4 regions of the Brevibacillus sp. TJ4 genome follow, and region 2 is predicted to be linked to each of the others. Evidence: a T-box and tRNA genes for the amino acid it is inferred to sense, from the RefSeq annotation. Region 2 holds a T-box; the other regions hold tRNA genes.
The links. The T-box of region 2 lies ahead of ACAF76_RS14785 (valine--tRNA ligase). A T-box ahead of a tRNA ligase gene usually reads a tRNA of that ligase, here a tRNA-Val.
Positions count from the first base shown of each region.

Region 1: it has a tRNA-Val gene. The T-box ahead of ACAF76_RS14785 (valine--tRNA ligase) is inferred to sense a tRNA for this amino acid. The anticodon was not compared.
Region 3: it has a tRNA-Val gene. The T-box ahead of ACAF76_RS14785 (valine--tRNA ligase) is inferred to sense a tRNA for this amino acid. The anticodon was not compared.
Region 4: it has a tRNA-Val gene. The T-box ahead of ACAF76_RS14785 (valine--tRNA ligase) is inferred to sense a tRNA for this amino acid. The anticodon was not compared.

Region 1 covers NZ_CP185865.1:1,220,307-1,225,225, reverse strand. Annotated here, with positions in the region: gene ACAF76_RS05760 (TerC family protein) at 1-57, opposite strand, end outside; gene ACAF76_RS05755 (sensor histidine kinase) at 272-1,408, shown strand; tRNA gene ACAF76_RS05750 (tRNA-Gly) at 1,757-1,830, opposite strand; tRNA gene ACAF76_RS05745 (tRNA-Leu) at 1,844-1,931, opposite strand; tRNA gene ACAF76_RS05740 (tRNA-Pro) at 1,960-2,036, opposite strand; tRNA gene ACAF76_RS05735 (tRNA-Arg) at 2,093-2,169, opposite strand; tRNA gene ACAF76_RS05730 (tRNA-Gly) at 2,325-2,400, opposite strand; tRNA gene ACAF76_RS05725 (tRNA-Leu) at 2,421-2,507, opposite strand; tRNA gene ACAF76_RS05720 (tRNA-Lys) at 2,545-2,620, opposite strand; tRNA gene ACAF76_RS05715 (tRNA-Tyr) at 2,628-2,712, opposite strand; tRNA gene ACAF76_RS05710 (tRNA-Thr) at 2,721-2,796, opposite strand; tRNA gene ACAF76_RS05705 (tRNA-Asp) at 2,894-2,970, opposite strand; tRNA gene ACAF76_RS05700 (tRNA-Met) at 3,099-3,175, opposite strand; tRNA gene ACAF76_RS05695 (tRNA-Val) at 3,221-3,296, opposite strand; tRNA gene ACAF76_RS05690 (tRNA-Glu) at 3,380-3,456, opposite strand; tRNA gene ACAF76_RS05685 (tRNA-Thr) at 3,481-3,556, opposite strand; tRNA gene ACAF76_RS05680 (tRNA-Asn) at 3,558-3,633, opposite strand; rRNA gene ACAF76_RS05675 (23S ribosomal RNA) at 3,700-4,919, opposite strand, start outside.
Region 2 covers NZ_CP185865.1:2,998,357-3,003,275, reverse strand. Annotated here, with positions in the region: gene ACAF76_RS14795 (ATP-binding protein) at 154-1,395, shown strand; gene ACAF76_RS14790 (STAS domain-containing protein) at 1,501-1,815, shown strand; T-box leader at 1,879-2,129, shown strand; gene ACAF76_RS14785 (valine--tRNA ligase) at 2,175-4,847, shown strand; gene ACAF76_RS14780 (bifunctional folylpolyglutamate synthase/dihydrofolate synthase) at 4,890-4,919, shown strand, end outside.
Region 3 covers NZ_CP185865.1:4,234,806-4,239,724, forward strand. Annotated here, with positions in the region: tRNA gene ACAF76_RS20880 (tRNA-Trp) at 1-28, opposite strand, end outside; tRNA gene ACAF76_RS20885 (tRNA-Met) at 30-106, opposite strand; tRNA gene ACAF76_RS20890 (tRNA-Ser) at 123-211, opposite strand; tRNA gene ACAF76_RS20895 (tRNA-Gly) at 219-292, opposite strand; tRNA gene ACAF76_RS20900 (tRNA-Leu) at 300-382, opposite strand; tRNA gene ACAF76_RS20905 (tRNA-Pro) at 402-478, opposite strand; tRNA gene ACAF76_RS20910 (tRNA-Arg) at 546-619, opposite strand; tRNA gene ACAF76_RS20915 (tRNA-Gly) at 776-851, opposite strand; tRNA gene ACAF76_RS20920 (tRNA-Leu) at 925-1,011, opposite strand; tRNA gene ACAF76_RS20925 (tRNA-Lys) at 1,022-1,097, opposite strand; tRNA gene ACAF76_RS20930 (tRNA-Asp) at 1,135-1,211, opposite strand; tRNA gene ACAF76_RS20935 (tRNA-Met) at 1,294-1,370, opposite strand; tRNA gene ACAF76_RS20940 (tRNA-Val) at 1,426-1,501, opposite strand; tRNA gene ACAF76_RS20945 (tRNA-Glu) at 1,585-1,661, opposite strand; tRNA gene ACAF76_RS20950 (tRNA-Ser) at 1,682-1,774, opposite strand; gene ACAF76_RS20955 (GNAT family N-acetyltransferase) at 2,154-2,648, shown strand; gene ACAF76_RS20960 (type III pantothenate kinase) at 2,642-3,406, opposite strand; gene ACAF76_RS20965 (Fur family transcriptional regulator) at 3,476-3,904, opposite strand; gene ACAF76_RS20970 (metal ABC transporter permease) at 3,949-4,788, opposite strand; gene ACAF76_RS20975 (metal ABC transporter ATP-binding protein) at 4,820-4,919, opposite strand, start outside.
Region 4 covers NZ_CP185865.1:3,499,011-3,503,929, reverse strand. Annotated here, with positions in the region: rRNA gene ACAF76_RS17160 (23S ribosomal RNA) at 1-1,632, shown strand, start outside; tRNA gene ACAF76_RS17155 (tRNA-Asn) at 1,688-1,763, shown strand; tRNA gene ACAF76_RS17150 (tRNA-Ser) at 1,771-1,863, shown strand; tRNA gene ACAF76_RS17145 (tRNA-Glu) at 1,867-1,943, shown strand; tRNA gene ACAF76_RS17140 (tRNA-Val) at 2,005-2,080, shown strand; tRNA gene ACAF76_RS17135 (tRNA-Met) at 2,126-2,202, shown strand; tRNA gene ACAF76_RS17130 (tRNA-Asp) at 2,342-2,418, shown strand; tRNA gene ACAF76_RS17125 (tRNA-Phe) at 2,450-2,525, shown strand; tRNA gene ACAF76_RS17120 (tRNA-Trp) at 2,531-2,604, shown strand; tRNA gene ACAF76_RS17115 (tRNA-His) at 2,628-2,703, shown strand; tRNA gene ACAF76_RS17110 (tRNA-Gln) at 2,717-2,791, shown strand; tRNA gene ACAF76_RS17105 (tRNA-Gly) at 2,797-2,872, shown strand; tRNA gene ACAF76_RS17100 (tRNA-Cys) at 3,035-3,108, shown strand; tRNA gene ACAF76_RS17095 (tRNA-Leu) at 3,118-3,200, shown strand; gene ACAF76_RS17090 (sigma-70 family RNA polymerase sigma factor) at 3,676-4,245, shown strand; gene ACAF76_RS17085 (hypothetical protein) at 4,235-4,919, shown strand, end outside.

The DNA of each region.
Region 1 (4,919 bases), 1.8 Mb from region 2:
CAGCACCAGATCGATGAGAAAAATATGAATAATTCCCCACCAGAAATGCCCCTCCATCGCCGCCTCCCTTGTCCCAAACAATTGTGGTCCATTCTACTTTATGTGACTTGATTCGGACTCATTCCCATATTTTTTTCCGAAAAAAGGCGATTTTCGACGAAATTTGCCGATAAAAAGTACCATAAAAAACATTTTATTGCGAATTTAGGAGAAAATTACCTTGTTTTTCCTGCCCTCTATCCATTACGATTTTAGTTGGGGTGGATGACAAATGGTGGAGTCTGTGAAACTGACCTTTCCAACTATTTCGCAAAAAATTTTAAACCTGGTATCAACGATAACCAAGTTGTGGCTGGAAGAAATTGAGCATAGCATGGAGATCGCGGTACCGATCCCCCGTGACTTTGCGGAAAAACGAACCGTCCTTCTGGCTCGCTGCCTTGTGGAGGACATCACCTTGGATATGCAGGCATGGGCGATTGATCTCGGGGAATGGCTGCGTTCACAAGAGTTTCCCTTCTCCTCCATTCTGCGTACCTATCAATTGCACCGGAATGTGTTTTGGCGTGTCCTTCAGCCTGAGTTGCAGGCTTTTTCGCTTACCCGCGGCGAGCTGCACTACATCGAATCGAAGCTGGGGAAGGCCATGGATGAAAGCATTTTTTGGGCCGTTTACCATTTTGAGCAAATGATGAACCGCGAACTGGTACAAAAAGAAGAAACCATCACCTATCTGCACAACGACAAGCTGACCATGCTGGGCAAAATCGCTGCCAACATGGCACATGAACTGCGAAATCCGCTTTGTGCGATCGAAGGATTCCTCAAGTTGATCGGTGAATCCACCCGTGAGCAGGAAAAACTGCAATCCTACATCCAGGTGGTCATGCACGAGTTTGAAAACCTGCATCGTCAGTTGACAGGTTTCCTCAGCTTTTCCAAGAAACCGATTCTCGATGAAGTTTTCAAGCAGGTGCAAATGGAAAAGCTGCTGGAAGAAGTGGAATTGCTCATCACACCCCGCATCCTGGGGGAAAATATACGATTCGAAAAACAGATTCACCCCTGTACCCTTTCCTGCTACGAAGAGGGCTTGAAACAAGTCCTGGTCAACCTGCTCAGCAATGCGATGGACGCGGTCCAGAACCGCTCCGACAAGTTCATTCGGGTCTCTTCCACCATGTCAGGCAATTCCCTTACGATCAGCGTGGAAAACAACGGCGAGATGATTCCCCCGGAGATCGTCGAAAACCTGTTTCAACCCTTTTTTACGACCAAACAAAATGGGACAGGCATCGGACTGGCGATCTGCCAAAACATTATCGAAAAACACAACGGTACGATCCATTGCGAGTCCAATGAGTCACGTACCCGTTTTCTTGTCTCGCTGCCGATCGACGGAGCGTAAACACACACGAAAAAACGCCCCCTGGCAATTCAGGAGGCTACGCAAGAGAATCGTTTCCCCTTGTGGGTAAGATGATCCTGTTTCTACTTTACAGGAAAACATATGTTTCTACTAACAAAAACAATCTCTTTTTTTCGACGTTTTTCTACAACCGCGTCCGCTCTGTATGCTCGTACGGAGATGGCCGTGGTTTTCTTTTTTTGCTGATAATCAACGTGCTTGTGTCAGCAGCTTTTCGTTATGGCGAGACCCATGAGCGGGGGCAAACGGGATACCATTGCTTGATCCGTCACAGTTTTTGGGCATAGAAAAAGAGATAGCAAGCACGTGGCTGCTATCTCTTTTCGATGGAGCGGGTGATGGGAATCGAACCCACGCGACCAGCTTGGAAGGCTGGGGTTCTACCATTGAACTACACCCGCATGTGCAAATGTTTGGTGCCGAGGACCGGACTTGAACCGGTACGGGAGAAACTCCCGACAGATTTTAAGTCTGTTGCGTCTGCCCATTCCGCCACCCCGGCAATCTGGACATTCCTGATGGGCAAATCATGGTCGGGAAGACAGGATTCGAACCTGCGACCCCTTGGTCCCAAGCCAAGTACTCTACCAAGCTGAGCTACTTCCCGACTATTGTATTGACCCTCTGTGACCGGTTTGTACCGATAACAAGAATGGGGGAAAATGGCGTGCCCTGAGAGATTCGAACTCCCGACCTTTTGATTCGTAGTCAAACGCTCTATCCAGCTGAGCTAAGGGCACATATATAATGGAGCGGACGACGGGTCTCGCTTCCCTGGCGCTGCTTCCACGAAATTTCTCTTTGGATGGCCAGATCGGAAGTACCCGAGCAACTTCCCCACTGTATTCACTTCAAGGGTAAACCCGGTACGGGTGAGAGACCCTGAAATGACATATGGAGCGGACGACGGGTCTCGAACCCGCGACCTTCGCCTTGGCAAGGCGACGCTCTACCAATTGAGCTACGTCCGCACATAATGTACTGTAAGATTTGGTGCGGTCGAGAGGACTTGAACCTCCACGGTGTTGCCACCACTAGAACCTGAATCTAGCGCGTCTGCCAATTCCGCCACGACCGCATATGTGTATGTTTCCAAGCATCCCAGAGGGATAAACTGGTGAGCCATGAAGGACTCGAACCTTCGACCCTCTGATTAAAAGTCAGATGCTCTACCAACTGAGCTAATGGCTCTCATACATGGTGGGGAGAGACGGATTCGAACCGCCGAACCCAGAGGGAGCAGATTTACAGTCTGCCGCGTTTAGCCACTTCGCTATCTCCCCAAGATGAGTGGTGCCGGCGATAGGAATCGAACCCACAACCCCCTGATTACAAGTCAGGTGCTCTACCAATTGAGCTACACCGGCGTACTTATTTATACTAGCAGGTTACTTGTGAAAAATCAATGTTTTTCACTCGTACTAAACCTTCATCGATGAGAAAACTGCTGTCCTCCCATGAAAATGGCGGAGCTGACGGGACTCGAACCCGCGACCTCCGGTGTGACAGACCGGCGTGAACTCCAACTTCACCACAGCTCCAAAACATTTGGTTGCGCCCGATGGGGTTGCCAAATCGACGCAGTACAGAAAGACTATTGGTTGCACCCTACGGGTACTACCTTCCTTTCTGAACAAGATGCCAATTCGACGCAGTACAGAAAGATTATTGGTTGCGGGAGCAGGATTTGAACCTGCGACCTTCGGGTTATGAGCCCGACGAGCTACCGAGCTGCTCCATCCCGCGACGATATGATCCACTTCCTAGCGCACTCGTTCATGTACAAGGATATGGTGGAGGCTGACGGGATCGAACCGCCGACCCTCTGCTTGTAAGGCAGATGCTCTCCCAGCTGAGCTAAGCCTCCAGACACCCCAAAATATTGTTGGGGCCCCCGCAAAGGAGTCGATGTTGCTACAACGCATCCATTTCACTTTGTGGGGTATTTTATGGTGACCCGTAGGGGATTCGAACCCCTGTATGACAGCGTGAAAGGCTGCTGTGTTAAACCGCTTCACCAACGGGCCATATGTTTCTTTTATGAGGTAAAATGGTGCTCCCGACAGGAATCGAACCTGCGACCTCTTCCTTACCATGGAAACGCTCTACCGACTGAGCTACAGGAGCGTGGCTCCTCGGGACGGACTCGAACCGCCGACCGATCGGTTAACAGCCGATTGCTCTACCAACTGAGCTACCGAGGAACATTGCAATATGTAGTAGGATTGTATCCTTCAAAACTGGATCTGCATGCATGCTGTGGATTGTGAGTGGATAAGTCCTCGACCGATTAGTATTCGTCAGCTCCACGCGTTGCCGCGCTTCCACACCGAACCTATCAACCTCATCGTCTTTGAGGGGTCTTACCAGCTTGCGCTGTGGGAAGTCTCATCTTGGAGGGGGCTTCACGCTTAGATGCTTTCAGCGCTTATCCCTTCCGCACATAGCTACCCAGCTGTGCCACTGGCGTGACAACTGGTGCACCAGCGGTGCGTCCATCCCGGTCCTCTCGTACTAAGGACAGCTCTCCTCAAACTTCCTGCGCCCGCGACAGATAGGGACCGAACTGTCTCACGACGTTCTGAACCCAGCTCGCGTACCGCTTTAATGGGCGAACAGCCCAACCCTTGGGACCTACTTCAGCCCCAGGATGCGATGAGCCGACATCGAGGTGCCAAACCTCCCCGTCGATGTGGACTCTTGGGGGAGATAAGCCTGTTATCCCCAGGGTAGCTTTTATCCGTTGAGCGATGGCCCTTCCATGCGGAACCACCGGATCACTAAGCCCGACTTTCGTCCCTGCTCGACTTGTAGGTCTCGCAGTCAAGCTCCCTTCTGCCTTTACACTCTACGAATGATTTCCGACCATTCTGAGGGAACCTTTGGGCGCCTCCGTTACCTTTTGGGAGGCGACCGCCCCAGTCAAACTGCCCACCTGGCATGGTCCTCTCGCCCGATAAGGGCGACGAGTTAGAAACTCCGTACATCAAGGGTGGTATCCCACCGACAGCTCCACAGAGGCTGGCGCCCCTGCTTCAAAGCTTCCCACCTATCCTGTACATGATGCACAAAGTTCCAATACCAGGCTACAGTAAAGCTCCATGGGGTCTTTCCGTCTTGTCGCGGGTAACCTGCATCTTCACAGGTATTATGATTTCACCGGGTCTCTTGCCGAGACAGCGCCCAAGTCGTTACGCCTTTCGTGCGGGTCGGAACTTACCCGACAAGGAATTTCGCTACCTTAGGACCGTTATAGTTACGGCCGCCGTTTACTGGGGCTTCGGTTCAAAGCTTCGCTTGCGCTAACCCATCCCCTTAACCTTCCAGCACCGGGCAGGCGTCAGCCCCTATACTTCGCCTTGCGGCTTCGCAGAGACCTGTGTTTTTGCTAAACAGTCGCTTGGGCCTTTTCACTGCGGCCCCCTCGGGCTCAGCCCGCCCGACACCAGCTTACGCTCGCGTCGGGCGGGGACCCTCACCCTACCGGGGC
Region 2 (4,919 bases):
TGAATTGTAACGATGCGCATCATGGTATATGATGCTGTTGAAGCCAAACTGTTTACAGTTTGCGATGGACAGACAGCAAGTGGAAAAAAAGAAAAAGCATGTCCGCGGTCAGCAAGACGCGCATGATCGGTGATGCAGGAAAGGAGGAGGGCCGTGATACTATGTGAACAGTGTCCAAACAATCCCGCTTGTGACCTTTGTCTGGATGCGCTGGACGCAGGCGATAATGCGCGAAAGGTGATACCGCCTCGCCGTGTACGCGTAAACCTTCTGAAGAGCAAGGAAAGCTGCGACGCGGAGCTTGTCTCTGTGAGCCGCACGGCAATCGGTCTGTACAGCAAGAGCGTGCCGCTCAATGAGCGGTTCGAAGTCGAGCTGTCCGACGATTTCCGGATTATCGGCAGCGGGATGCGCCTCTTCGCAGATGATCCTTTCTACGTCATGGACATCGAAAAGGTACTGCGACGGGAAGAAGTGCTGGACAGGCTGTTGCTGGAGGAGTTTCACACCTGGCTGATGAAAAGCGAGCTCGATCTCTCCGATCTTTTGACAGATTGGAAGAATCGCGATGATGAACGGATCCGCCTGATCAAAAAGGAGCTGCAAAAGCTGTCTCTTTTGCGCCAGATCGACACGGTGTTTCTCTATCTGTATGACCAGCAAAAAGTCCGACCGCTGGGAACCAATCGCGTCAGTCCGGACGTCGAGCGGGAAATGGAGCGCCTGCTGCAGGAGGCGGAGATCTCTGGCGCTCGCATTCGCGAGCAAGTGGTTTCTGCACACGGTGCAAACATATACGACCTGTTCGTATCTCCATTGCCAGACCAGACTTGCGGCATCGCGCTGATCGACGTGACAGCCGTGATTGCCGAGGAGCGCAAGCGAAAGCGGCGCGAATGGGAGATGTACCGCGATCTGTTCGGTCTTGTCACGAAAAACAAGCTGCTTCTGCTAAACGACGAGGAATTGTACGTGCTGCTGCGCGAAGGCAAGGTGCGGCTGACGATGGAACTGCGCGCCCCGGAGGATTTGGCCCGGCTGCGCAAGGCGCTGCGTGCGGCATTGGCGCCGGTGCAAATGGCGGAGAAGCGGCTGTTCCAGTACCTGGTGGCCGTCAACGAAGCAGCGTCAAACACGATCAAGCATGGCAACGGCGGTTCTGTCATGCTGTATGTCACGGACGACCAGAAAATGTGCAGGGCGGTCATTCACGACAGCGGCCAGGGCATACTGCTTGAGGATTTGCCACGGGCCACGCTCTTGCCGGGATATTCGACGCAGCAGTCGCTCGGTGCAGGCTTCCACGTCATGCTTCAGTATTGCGATCGCCTGTATCTGGGAAGTTCGCCGGCGGGTACCAAGCTGATATTGGAATGTATCGTTCCGGTGCAATAGAATCGTTCTTTTCCTGCTAATGGCAGGTTTATCCTTGGAGATTTCAGGGAAAGGGACAACTAAGTATTGCTGCGCATGAAACGATACCGAGAGGAGTTTGAATATATGGATTACCACGCTACAGAGAAGAATGGACAGGCCCGGCTGCTTCTTCGCGGGGAACTGGACATGGCAGTTGGCGAGCACGCGGGTGAGCTTTTGAAACAATACGGGGAGCGTAATGATGCCGTTACGGTAGATTTCCAGGATGTTTCCTTTGTTGATTCGTCGGGGATCGGGGGTTTGTTTTTCACGACCAAGAAGCTCTTGGCGCAGGGAAAACAAGTGGAGATTGTCAATGTGCGCGAAGAGATTCTCGACATTTTGGAGGTTCTCGGCTTCACGCAGGCATTGGGAATCAACGTGGTAAAGGCGGAGTAAGGCGGGTTTGACGCAAAAAGGTATTGTTGTATATAATACTGTATGACTGTCAGTTACATATCAAAATCAACGATGAACGGGAAGAGTACGCCAGGAAGCCTTAGCAGAGAGGAGAATCAATTGCTGCGAGATTCTCCATTGTGTGGACTGGCGGAAGGTCGCCCGGGAGTTGTTCCGGTGAACCATTCGTGATTAGCCGGAAGCGGTTTGCGGCCGTTACCGCGCCAGAGTGGACACACGTTGCCAGATGTCTTGATAAGGCATGACGTGTGTTAACAAAGGTGGTACCGCGAAATGATCCTTTCGTCCTTTGGATGAAGGGTTTTTTTATTTTTACCTACCTTGAAGGAGGAAGAATTATGTCGAGCCAACCGACGACCGATATTGACCAATTGCTGCCGAAAAACTACGATCCCAAAGCAGCAGAGAGCAAATGGTATCCGTACTGGATGGAAAAGGGGTTTTTCAAGGCAGAACGCGATCCGAACAAAAAGCCGTTCACCATCGTGATTCCCCCTCCCAACGTAACCGGAAAACTGCACCTGGGCCACGCCCTGGACACGACTTTGCAGGACATCATCACCCGGACGAAGCGGATGCAAGGCTACAGCACCCTGTTTTTGCCGGGGATGGACCACGCCGGGATCGCCACACAGTCCCGTGTCGAGGCGACGCTGCGGGAAGAAGGCGTGACCCGCTACGATCTGGGCCGAGAGAAGTTCATCGAAAAAGTGTGGGAGTGGAAGCACATCTACGCCGGACACATCCGTGAACAGTGGGAAAAGCTCGGCCTTGCGCTGGACTACTCGCGTGAGCGCTTTACGATGGACGAAGGCTTTTCACAGGCAGTGCGCGACGTGTTTGTCCGCTTGTACGAAAAAGGACTGATATACCGCGCCAACCGGATCATCAACTGGGACCCGGCAGCGCGCACAGCTCTCTCCGACATCGAGGTCATCTACAAGGAAGTCAAAGGCGCTTTGCACCACATGCGCTATCCGCTCAAAGACGGAACCGGCTACATCGAAGTCGCGACTACCCGTCCCGAGACGATGCTGGGCGATACGGCCGTAGCGGTACATCCCGAGGATGAGCGCTACAAGCACCTCGTCGGCAAGACAGTGATCGTGCCGATCGTGGACCGGGAAATCCCGATCGTTGCAGACGATTACGTCGACCCCGAGTTTGGCTCCGGCGCGGTAAAAATCACTCCGGCGCACGATCCCAATGACTTCGAGCTGGGCTTGCGCCACAACCTGCCGCAAATCGTCGTCATGGACGAGACCGGTACGATGAACGACCAGGCGGGACCGTACAAGGGACTCGACCGTTTCGCCTGCCGCAAGCAGATTATCAAGGATTTGAGCGAGCAGGGCGTCATGTTCAAAATCGAGGAGCATATTCACCAGGTAGGTCACAGCGAGCGCAGCGACGCTGTCGTCGAGCCGTACCTGTCCACACAGTGGTTCGTCAACATGCAGCCGCTGGCCGACCAGGCCTTGGCCAATGCCGCCAGTGAAGAGAGCGTCAAATTTGTGCCTGAGCGCTTCAAAAACAACTACTTGCGCTGGCTGGAAAACATTCGCGACTGGTGCATTTCCCGCCAGTTGTGGTGGGGTCATCGGATTCCCGCCTGGTATTGCCAGGATTGCGGCGAGACGATCGTATCCCGTACGGATGTGAGCGAGTGCTCTTCGTGCCACAGCCACAACCTGCAACAGGACAACGACGTGCTCGACACGTGGTTCTCGTCGGGACTTTGGCCGTTCGCGACGCTGGGCTGGCCGGAAGAGACGGAAGACGTCAAGTATTTCTATCCGACGAATGTGCTCGTTACCGGATACGACATCATTTTCTTCTGGGTCGCGCGCATGATGTTTAACGGCTTGGAGTTTACGGGTAAAAGTCCGTTTGAAAACGTATTGATCCACGGGATCATCCGCGATTCCCAGGGACGCAAGATGTCCAAGTCGCTGGGCAACGGGGTAGACCCGATGGAAGTCATCGAGAAATACGGCGCCGACGCGCTGCGTTTTACACTGGCGACGGGCAACTCGCCGGGGAACGACCTGCGCTTCTACTGGGAAAAGGTAGAGGCCAACCGCAACTTTGCCAACAAAATCTGGAACGCTTCCCGCTTTGCCTTGATGAACCTGGTCGGGTTCCGTTACGAGGACATCGACCTTTCCGGTGAGCTGTCCACGCCAGACAAGTGGATTCTCTCCCGCTTGCAGGCGACGATCGCGGATGTCACGCGTCTGTCTGAGGCGTTTGAGTACGGCGAAGTAGGGCGTATCCTGTACAACTTCATCTGGGATGACCTTTGCGACTGGTACATCGAAATGGCCAAGTTGCCGCTGTACGGCAGCGACGAAGCAGCGAAAAAGACGACCCAGTCGGTCCTCGTGACGGTACTGGATCAGACGCTGCGCCTGCTGCATCCGTTCATGCCGTACATCACCGAGGAGATCTGGCAAGCGATTCCGCACGAGGGCGAGAGCATCACGGTAGCTGCCTGGCCGACAGTCAAGGAAGAGTGGAAGTTCACCGAAGCCGAGGAAGAGATGAGCCTGTTGATGGAAGTCATCCGCAGCGTCCGCAACATCCGCGCGGAAGTCAATGTGCCGATGTCCAAAAAAATCGAGCTGTTGATCAAGCCGGGCGATGCCACAGCACGCGATCGTTTGGTTCGCGGAGAAGAGTACATCGCGCGTTTCTGCAATCCGGAGCGCTTGGAGATCAGCCTCGAGCTGCCCAGACCAGACAAGGCGATGTCGGCAGTCATCACCGGAGCCGAGCTGTACTTGCCGCTCGCCGGACTGATCGATGTGGAGCAAGAGCTGGCGCGGCTGGAAAAAGAGCTGGCTACCTTGCACAAGGAAGTAGAGCGCATCGAGAAAAAGCTGAACAACCCTGGCTTTATGGCGAAGGCGCCGGAAAAGGTAGTGGAAGAAGAAAAAGCCAAGATGGCGGATTACATGGACAAACGGGACAAAGTAATCGCACGACTGGCTGAGCTGAAGGGCGCATGATTTTCAGTATCATTGCATATTTTGAGAATGGAGCATTGCGGTATGAGTGGAGGAGAATTTGTAGAATACAAC
Region 3 (4,919 bases), 1.2 Mb from region 2:
CTTCGTTCTACCGTTAAACTATGCCCCTGTGGTAGCGGTGGAGGGGATCGAACCCCCGACCTTTCGGGTATGAACCGAACGCTCTAGCCATCTGAGCTACGCCGCCATAATGTAACATGAAATGGCGGAGGGAGAGGGATTCGAACCCCCGTGACGTTGCCGCCTAACGGTTTTCAAGACCGCCCCGTTATGACCACTTCGGTATCCCTCCGCAAAAATGGAGCGGGTGATGGGAATCGAACCCACGCGACCAGCTTGGAAGGCTGGGGTTCTACCATTGAACTACACCCGCAAATAAATGGTGCCGGTAGAGGGACTTGAACCCCCACGGTTTCCCTCACGATTTTGAGTCGCGCGCGTCTGCCAATTCCGCCATACCGGCCTATGTGATTACAAAACAATGGTCGGGAAGACAGGATTTGAACCTGCGACCTCTTGGTCCCGAACCAAGCGCTCTACCAAGCTGAGCCACTTCCCGTAGTATACCGAAAGCTGCTGCGATAGATTCATTCGCTATGTGAACTTTGCTTATGAAAAAAGAAAAGCGTGCCCTGAGAGATTCGAACTCCCGACCTTTTGATTCGTAGTCAAACGCTCTATCCAGCTGAGCTAAGGGCACATGTATCATGGAGCGGACGACGGGTCTTGCTTCCCTGGCGCTTCCTCCTCGGAATTCTTCCTTGGAAAGCCAGATCGGTAGTACCCATGCACTTTCTCCGCTGTATTCGCATCAAGGGTAAACCCGGTACGGGTGAGAGACCCTGCGAATACTTTATGGAGCGGACGACGGGTCTCGAACCCGCGACCTTCGCCTTGGCAAGGCGACGCTCTACCAATTGAGCTACGTCCGCATGACATTTGTTGTAAGACCCCGAAAAGCACACAGAATTCGCTACGAATAGCGCTTCCGCTCTCAAGGTTTTTTGGTGCGGTCGAGAGGACTTGAACCTCCACGGTGTTGCCACCACTAGAACCTGAATCTAGCGCGTCTGCCAATTCCGCCACGACCGCATTTAAAAACTGGTGAGCCATGAAGGACTCGAACCTTCGACCCTCTGATTAAAAGTCAGATGCTCTACCAACTGAGCTAATGGCTCGTATCATTTTTCAACGCCACTCAACATAGATTGAAGATGGCGGAGCTGACGGGACTCGAACCCGCGACCTCCGGTGTGACAGACCGGCGTGAACTCCAACTTCACCACAGCTCCAAAGTAATTTTGGTTGCACCCTACGGGTACTACCTTCCTTTCTGAACAATGCTGCTTAATCGACGTAGTACAGAAAGAAAATTGGTTGCGGGAGCAGGATTTGAACCTGCGACCTTCGGGTTATGAGCCCGACGAGCTACCGAACTGCTCCATCCCGCGACGATGTGGACGAACGAGTGGTCAATCCAGCTGACCTTGTCTCGCGGTATCCATATGGTGGAGGCTGACGGGATCGAACCGCCGACCCTCTGCTTGTAAGGCAGATGCTCTCCCAGCTGAGCTAAGCCTCCACATGCCCCAAAATGTTGTTGGGGCCCCCGCAAAGTGCTCGGTGTTGCTACAACGCATCCACTTCACTTTGCGGGGTATTTTATGGTGACCCGTAGGGGATTCGAACCCCTGTATGACAGCGTGAAAGGCTGCTGTGTTAAACCGCTTCACCAACGGGCCACTATGTAAAAAGGAAGATATGGCGGATGGAGTGGGATTTGAACCCACGAGACGAGTTATCCCCGCCTACACGATTTCCAATCGTGCTCCTTCGGCCGCTCGGACATCCATCCGTAACTTGTCAACAATGCGTTTGCACAACTCTCTTACAGAATCAAAATTCTATCACAGCTCAAATCAAAAATCAACACATTTTTTCTCGACTTAAAAATTTTCACTCGTGTAGAACATTTGTTCAACAGCGACAATAGCCATTTTATCGCGCCAACCTTGCAATGTCAACATCAAACGGTAAAAAATCGCCACCAAAATCCTTCCAGCCAGCACAAACTGCTCCCGCCAACTATCAAAGAACAGGGCTATTCTCGCCATTCCTCGCATAGGACTTACTAGGTGTGCTTTTGCCCGCCCTGTCTGCGACGTTCTTTAGTATACCCGATCGTCCCCGCAAACGAGTAATGCAAATCTCTCCATAGAAAGGATGCGAGAACCGTGTTTCCATTTCGCCAAGCCGTCTCTTCCGACAAAGAAGCCATCCTCCGCATCGATGCGATGGTCACCGGCGACACCAGTCGCGCCCCGCAACTATCCCAAGCGATTGACAGCGGCCATTGCTACACGATCGCATTTGACAACGACGTGACCGGCTATGCTGTCATAGACCAATCCTTCTTCCGGCAAACCTTCCTCTCTCTGCTCGTCATTCACCCGTTCTACCGCCGTATGGGACTTGGCGATGCGCTATTGCAGCGGCTAGAGGAGATGTGCCCGACAGAAAAGCTGTTTCTCTCTACATCGCTGACCAATACGCCGATGCAAAAGCTGTGCAAAAAACGCGGCTATGTTGAAAGCGGTTCAATCGACAATCTGAATCCAAATGAGCCTGAGCTCGTGTTTTGCAAACAAATAAAAATGCCGCAGTCTGCACCCGCTCCCAGACCACGACATCCGTATCTCACCATGTCCCCGCACATGTATTCTTATTGATTCCGTTCAAAAATGAGGCGCAGCCCTTTGAGGGTCAGGTGCGGGTCCACGACGTGGATGCACGGCGTTTCACTCGCGACCAGCTTGGCCAGGCCGCCCGTCGCGACAACCTTCGGCTCGGTACCAGCCTCGGCCGCGATACGGCGGACAATCCCTTCCACCTGACCCACAAATCCGTAATATATGCCCGCTTGCATCGCGGCAATCGTATTGCGCCCGACTACGTGTGCCGGTTTGGCGATCTCGATGCGGGGCAGTTTGTCCGCACGGCTGACCAGTGCTTCCGTGGAAATCCCGATCCCCGGCGCAATCGCCCCGCCCATGTACTGCCCGCGACCATCAACATAGCAAAACGTAGTAGCCGTTCCAAAATCGACGACGATCAGCGGCCCACCGTATTCGTGGAGGGCGGCGACGGCATTGACGATCCGGTCGGAGCCTACTTCACGGGGGTACTCATACTTGATATTCAGCCCGGTCTTGACCCCCGGTCCGACCACCAGCGCCTTTTGCTGCAAATACTTCATGCACATCCGTTCAATCGTATGGTTCAGAGGCGGCACGACCGAAGAGAGGATCACGCCTTTGACCTGATGAAACGCCAATCCCGCACTTTCAAACAGGCTTTTGACCAGCATCCCGTACTCGTCTTCCGTCTTGTTTCGATCGGTAGCAAAACGCCAGTGCTGGCGAAGCTCGTCTCCCTCGTACAACCCCATGACTATATTGGAATTCCCTATATCCATGACTACCAGCATGAAAAGCAGCCCCTCACCATTTTCACGTATTCGAGCCAAGAATCTGTGAAGCTCTACAGACACCCCGCTCTACGCATTTGCGTGATCCACGCACTCCTTGCATTTTCCGTACACTTCAAATTTATGACCTGTCACTTCAAAATCATCGGGAACCGAGGCCATCACATTCATCGGACAACCAGGCAACGACGAAGTCTTTCCGCACACCGTACAAATCACATGATGATGGTGATGCCCATCCGCCGAGCAGGCCAGACGGAATTTCCCCTCGCCGTCCAGCTCCGTCTCTTCCAGAATTCCCAAATCCACAAAAGTGGCAATGTTGCGGTAAACCGTATCCAGACTAAGAGCCGGATACAGCTCCTTGATCCGCTCCATGATATCCTTGGCCGAAAGGTAGCGCTTCTCGTCCGCGAAAATGCGAATCAGTTCCTCTCGCTTGCCCGTGTATTTGTATCCATGCTCTTTCAGGATTTGCAGTGCTTCCTCGACTTTCATCGCTGTACACTCCTTCCCTATTTGTCCTTTGCTTGTGTCGGATGTCAGCGGAAGAGGGCTCGCAGCTTCTTCACAGCCAATACCACCAGCAAAATCAAAACCGCCATCAATACAATTGTACCACCAGATGCCCAATCAAACAGATAGGCAAAATACAGGCCGCCCAGCACAGAGATTTCGGCAAACAAAATGGAGAACAGAATGGTCTGGCGAAAGCTGCCGGAGATTTGCAAACTGGCTGCGACGGGCAGCGTAATCAGCGCGGAGATCAGCAGCACCCCTACGATGCGCATGGAAGCTGCAATCGTCAGAGCAACCAGCACCATAAACCAGAGATTGATCACCCGTCGCGATACACCTGACACACGGGCGAACTCCTCGTCAAATGAGACGGCGAACAGCTCCTTGTAGATCAAGAATACCGTACCGAGCACGACCAGGGAAACCCCGATCAGCGCGTACAAATCTTCCTTGGTCACCGTGACGATTTTGCCGAACAAATACGAGTACAAGTCAGCGTTGAAGCCCTGCGCGATACTGATCAAAACCGTAAACAGCCCCAACCCGGTGGAGAGAATAATCGGAATGGCCAAATCCTGGTGCGAGCGAAACACTTTGCGCAGCCGTTCGATAAACAGCGACCCGATGACAGAGAACAACATCCCGAAAAACAGCGGATTTACCGCTGAAAACAAAGCCACCTTTTTCGACAGGACCATCCCCGCCGCCACCCCGGAAAGCGTCACGTGGGACAGGCCATCCGCCATCATCGACAGCCGGCGGACGATCAAAAACGTCCCGAGAATCGGACAGATCAGCCCGATCAACACGCCGGAAAACAAGGTATAACGCAAAAAATCATACTGCCACCAATCCGCAAGCATGCTCTATTCTCCCTCTTTTCACTTTGCCAGCTCAGTGGTGATGCGACAAAAGCTTCATCGACCCACCGTACATTTGCTGCAAAATGTGTTCGTGATTGTGTTCAAACTCATGTGCCGTTCCGTGGAAGTGG
Region 4 (4,919 bases), 500 kb from region 2:
AAGCCTAAGGTTTCCTGGGGAAGGCTCGTCCTCCCAGGGTTAGTCGGGACCTAAGCTGAGGCCGAAAGGCGTAGGCGATGGACAACAGGTTGATATTCCTGTACCACCTCTGTACCGTTTGAGCAATGGCGTGACGCAGGAGGATAGGGTGAGCGGCCTACTGGATGGCCGTCCAAGCAGCAAGTGTGGTGTGTAGGCAAATCCGCACACTGTCAAGCACAAGCTGTGATGGCGAGGGAAATTCAAGTACCGAAGTCCCTGATTTCACACTGCCAAGAAAAGCGTCTAGCGAGGAACAAGGTGCCCGTACCGCAAACCGACACAGGTAGGCGAGGAGAGAATCCTAAGGTGCGCGGGATAACTCTTGCTAAGGAACTCGGCAAAATGGCCCCGTAACTTCGGGAGAAGGGGCGCCCCGGTAGGGTGAGGGTCCCCGCCCGACGCGAGCGTAAGCTGGTGTCGGGCGGGCTGAGCCCGAGGGGGCCGCAGTGAAAAGGCCCAAGCGACTGTTTAGCAAAAACACAGGTCTCTGCGAAGCCGCAAGGCGAAGTATAGGGGCTGACGCCTGCCCGGTGCTGGAAGGTTAAGGGGATGGGTTAGCGCAAGCGAAGCTTTGAACCGAAGCCCCAGTAAACGGCGGCCGTAACTATAACGGTCCTAAGGTAGCGAAATTCCTTGTCGGGTAAGTTCCGACCCGCACGAAAGGCGTAACGACTTGGGCGCTGTCTCGGCAAGAGACCCGGTGAAATCATAATACCTGTGAAGATGCAGGTTACCCGCGACAAGACGGAAAGACCCCATGGAGCTTTACTGTAGCCTGGTATTGGAACTTTGTGCATCATGTACAGGATAGGTGGGAAGCTTTGAAGCAGGGGCGCCAGCCTCTGTGGAGCTGTCGGTGGGATACCACCCTTGATGTACGGAGTTTCTAACTCGTCGCCCTTATCGGGCGAGAGGACCATGCCAGGTGGGCAGTTTGACTGGGGCGGTCGCCTCCCAAAAGGTAACGGAGGCGCCCAAAGGTTCCCTCAGAATGGTCGGAAATCATTCGTAGAGTGTAAAGGCAGAAGGGAGCTTGACTGCGAGACCTACAAGTCGAGCAGGGACGAAAGTCGGGCTTAGTGATCCGGTGGTTCCGCATGGAAGGGCCATCGCTCAACGGATAAAAGCTACCCTGGGGATAACAGGCTTATCTCCCCCAAGAGTCCACATCGACGGGGAGGTTTGGCACCTCGATGTCGGCTCATCGCATCCTGGGGCTGAAGTAGGTCCCAAGGGTTGGGCTGTTCGCCCATTAAAGCGGTACGCGAGCTGGGTTCAGAACGTCGTGAGACAGTTCGGTCCCTATCTGTCGCGGGCGCAGGAAGTTTGAGGAGAGCTGTCCTTAGTACGAGAGGACCGGGATGGACGCACCGCTGGTGCACCAGTTGTCACGCCAGTGGCACAGCTGGGTAGCTATGTGCGGAAGGGATAAGCGCTGAAAGCATCTAAGCGTGAAGCCCCCTCCAAGATGAGACTTCCCACAGCGCAAGCTGGTAAGACCCCTCAAAGACGATGAGGTTGATAGGTTCGGTGTGGAAGCGCGGCAACGCGTGGAGCTGACGAATACTAATCGGTCGAGGACTTATCCACACACAATCTACAGCATGCATGCAGATCCAGTTTTGAAGGAATAATCCTTCCTTGTTCCTCGGTAGCTCAGTTGGTAGAGCAATCGGCTGTTAACCGATCGGTCGGCGGTTCGAGTCCGTCCCGAGGAGCCATAGTTATGGATGGATGTCCGAGAGGCCGAAGGAGCACGATTGGAAATCGTGTAGACGGGGATAACTCGTCTCGTGGGTTCAAATCCCACTCCATCCGCCATATGGCCCGTTGGTGAAGCGGTTTAACACAGCAGCCTTTCACGCTGTCATACAGGGGTTCGAATCCCCTACGGGTCACCATACCTCCCCACAAAGCGAGTGGAAAGTTCCTTTGTGGGGATTCCCAACCACATTCTGTTTGGGAGGCTTAGCTCAGCTGGGAGAGCATCTGCCTTACAAGCAGAGGGTCGGCGGTTCGATCCCGTCAGCCTCCACCATATCCTTGTACACGAACGAGTGCACTGGGAAGTGGATCATATCGTCGCGGGATGGAGCAGCTCGGTAGCTCGTCGGGCTCATAACCCGAAGGTCGCAGGTTCAAATCCTGCTCCCGCAACCAATACTCTTTCTGTACTACGTCGATTAGGCATCATTGTTCAGAAAGGAAGGTAGTACCCGCAGGGTGCAACCAATACTCTTTCTGTACTGCGTCGTGCAGATGCACTGTTGTCTTAATAGCGAAATTTCCAAAAACATCTGGAGCTGTGGTGAAGTTGGAGTTCACGCCGGTCTGTCACACCGGAGGTCGCGGGTTCGAGTCCCGTCAGCTCCGCCATTTCTTTTCTGCAATGGCGGTATTTATATGAGGCTCGGTAGCTCAGTCGGTAGAGCAGAGGACTGAAAATCCTCGTGTCGGCGGTTCGATTCCGTCCCGAGCCACCATGTACAGGGGCATAGTTTAACGGTAGAACGAAGGTCTCCAAAACCTTTGGTGTGGGTTCGATTCCTACTGCCCCTGCCACTTTTGGATAGGCATTTACCATGGCGGTCGTGGCGAAGTGGTTAACGCACCGGATTGTGGCTCCGGCATTCGTGGGTTCAAGTCCCATCGATCGCCCCATTATTAACTCTATTGGGGCATAGCCAAGCGGTAAGGCAACGGACTTTGACTCCGTCATGCCTAGGTTCGAATCCTAGTGCCCCAGCCATTTATGCGGACGTAGCTCAATTGGTAGAGCGTCGCCTTGCCAAGGCGAAGGTCGCGGGTTCGAGACCCGTCGTCCGCTCCATAAGTATTCACAGGGTCTCTCACCCGTACCGGGTTTACCCTGAAGTGAATAAGCGGGTAAGTGCACGGGTACTTCTGATCTGGCTTTTCCAAGAGGGATCTCGAGGAAGAGACGCCAGCGAAGCGAGACCCGTCGTCCGCTCCATCTTTTACATGTATCTATGGAGGCATAGCCAAGGGGTAAGGCACGGGTCTGCAAAACCCTTATCCCCGGTTCGAATCCGGGTGCCTCCTCCATCTGAATAGGCCGGTATGGCGGAATTGGCAGACGCGCGCGACTCAAAATCGTGAGGGAAACCGTGGGGGTTCAAGTCCCTCTACCGGCACCATATTAACAACAAACAGTCCATTAGATAGAATTCTAATGGGCTTTTTTTATTTTTTTATATCTTCATTCATTGTATTGGCTGAATAAATATTGGAACTGTACTCCAAGTGAGCCGGTCTGGTGATATTGTCATTTCGCCCATACGCTACAACAATGCGGACCTGTTCCTTGCAAATGCCGCGCCTACGTTTCTCCTTCCTTTCGTCCTCTTCTCTACGACCACGTTTACGAGCATCACGGTGTGGAATCCCGCCCTTGCGACCTTTCTCCGATCCAAGAAGTGTGTTTCATCGCTTACGATGATTTCGTTAAGCTGACTATTTCCAAGCGAAAATAAAAACCAATTTGTTAATAAAATGATTCAATTTCCGTATTAACTAATGTGAGGCTCATACAACCACAGCAAATTGCGCAATTTGTCTTGTTAGTTGCATCTTAGCAAGTGAGGGGAGGGGAAATAGTTGGAGGTTTCTAATGTGAATACAGGAATCAGCCACAGCAATATTCGTGATCTTCAAAAAGGGATCATGTCAGAAGAAAAATTTACAGCGATCTACGATGCGTACTATAGCCGTGTCTACAAATATATTTGCTACCGTATCAATAACCACTATGATGCGGAAGAGATTTGCAGTCATGTATTTGAAGTAGTGATTTCAAAATACAACAGCTACTCGCCACAAAAGTCCAATTTTGAAGTTTGGTTGTTTGCGATTGTTAGAAACGCTGTAACTGATTACTTCCGCTCACAGAAAAAAAGGGCCACCTTTTCTCTGGACTCCATTCTGGACGTGATTTTACCAAGGTCAACTCCAGAAGAAGTTGTCATCCTTGATGACAGCAACGAAATCTTGTACAAGGCTCTGGCAAAGCTAAGCGATAAGGAACGCAATATTATTGGCATGAAGTATGCGGCGGGGTTGAAAAACGCGGAAATTGCTGACCTGCTCGGAGTCAGCGGTTCAAATATCGGTGTAGTCCTTTACAGATGTCTAAAGAAGCTGCAACAGGAACTGGAAAAAGGAGGGTTTCAATATGAAAAATAGGAAGAATGTAGATGAATTTTCCGACCTAACCAACTTGCTTGCCAATTTGGAGCTTACTGACAAAGCCTCCAAAGAGCGAATCTACCATCGTCTCCTGTTCAAAATGAGATCAGGAACCATTCAATCCAATTTAATGAAAAGGGATGAGATCGTGATGAAAAAAAATACACGGAAAACTGTAATCGTCAGTGCTATGGCTGTTGCTATCTTGACAGGCACTTTCTCGACTACCTCTTTTGCACAAGATATGATAGAAACCATTCTGGCACGTTTTCAGGTGGGAAATATGCAAATCGTCCAGTACGACAAGGAGCCGATTGTAGATAATAGCGCATCTGAACAAGCAGAGGGCGATGCTTCCCATATGGTCGAACTTCAGGCACGTCCTAATCTGACTGTGGAAGAGGCTCGTGCCGTATCAGGGCTAAACTTCCCGGCCCCATCTTGGCTGGCAGATTACAAGTACGTCAACACGGTCATTCATGGCAATAACATGGCGGAAGTACAGTTCAGTAAAGGTGAGCAAACCGTCAACTTCCTAATTTCCAAGGGCGGCGAAAACAGCATCGGTACCACAGGCGAAGTGAAAAAAGAAGTGATCAAGGGAACCACAGTTTACTTCGCAAACGGGATTGTGATTTGGGAGAACAATGGCTTCACGGTAGAACTGTATG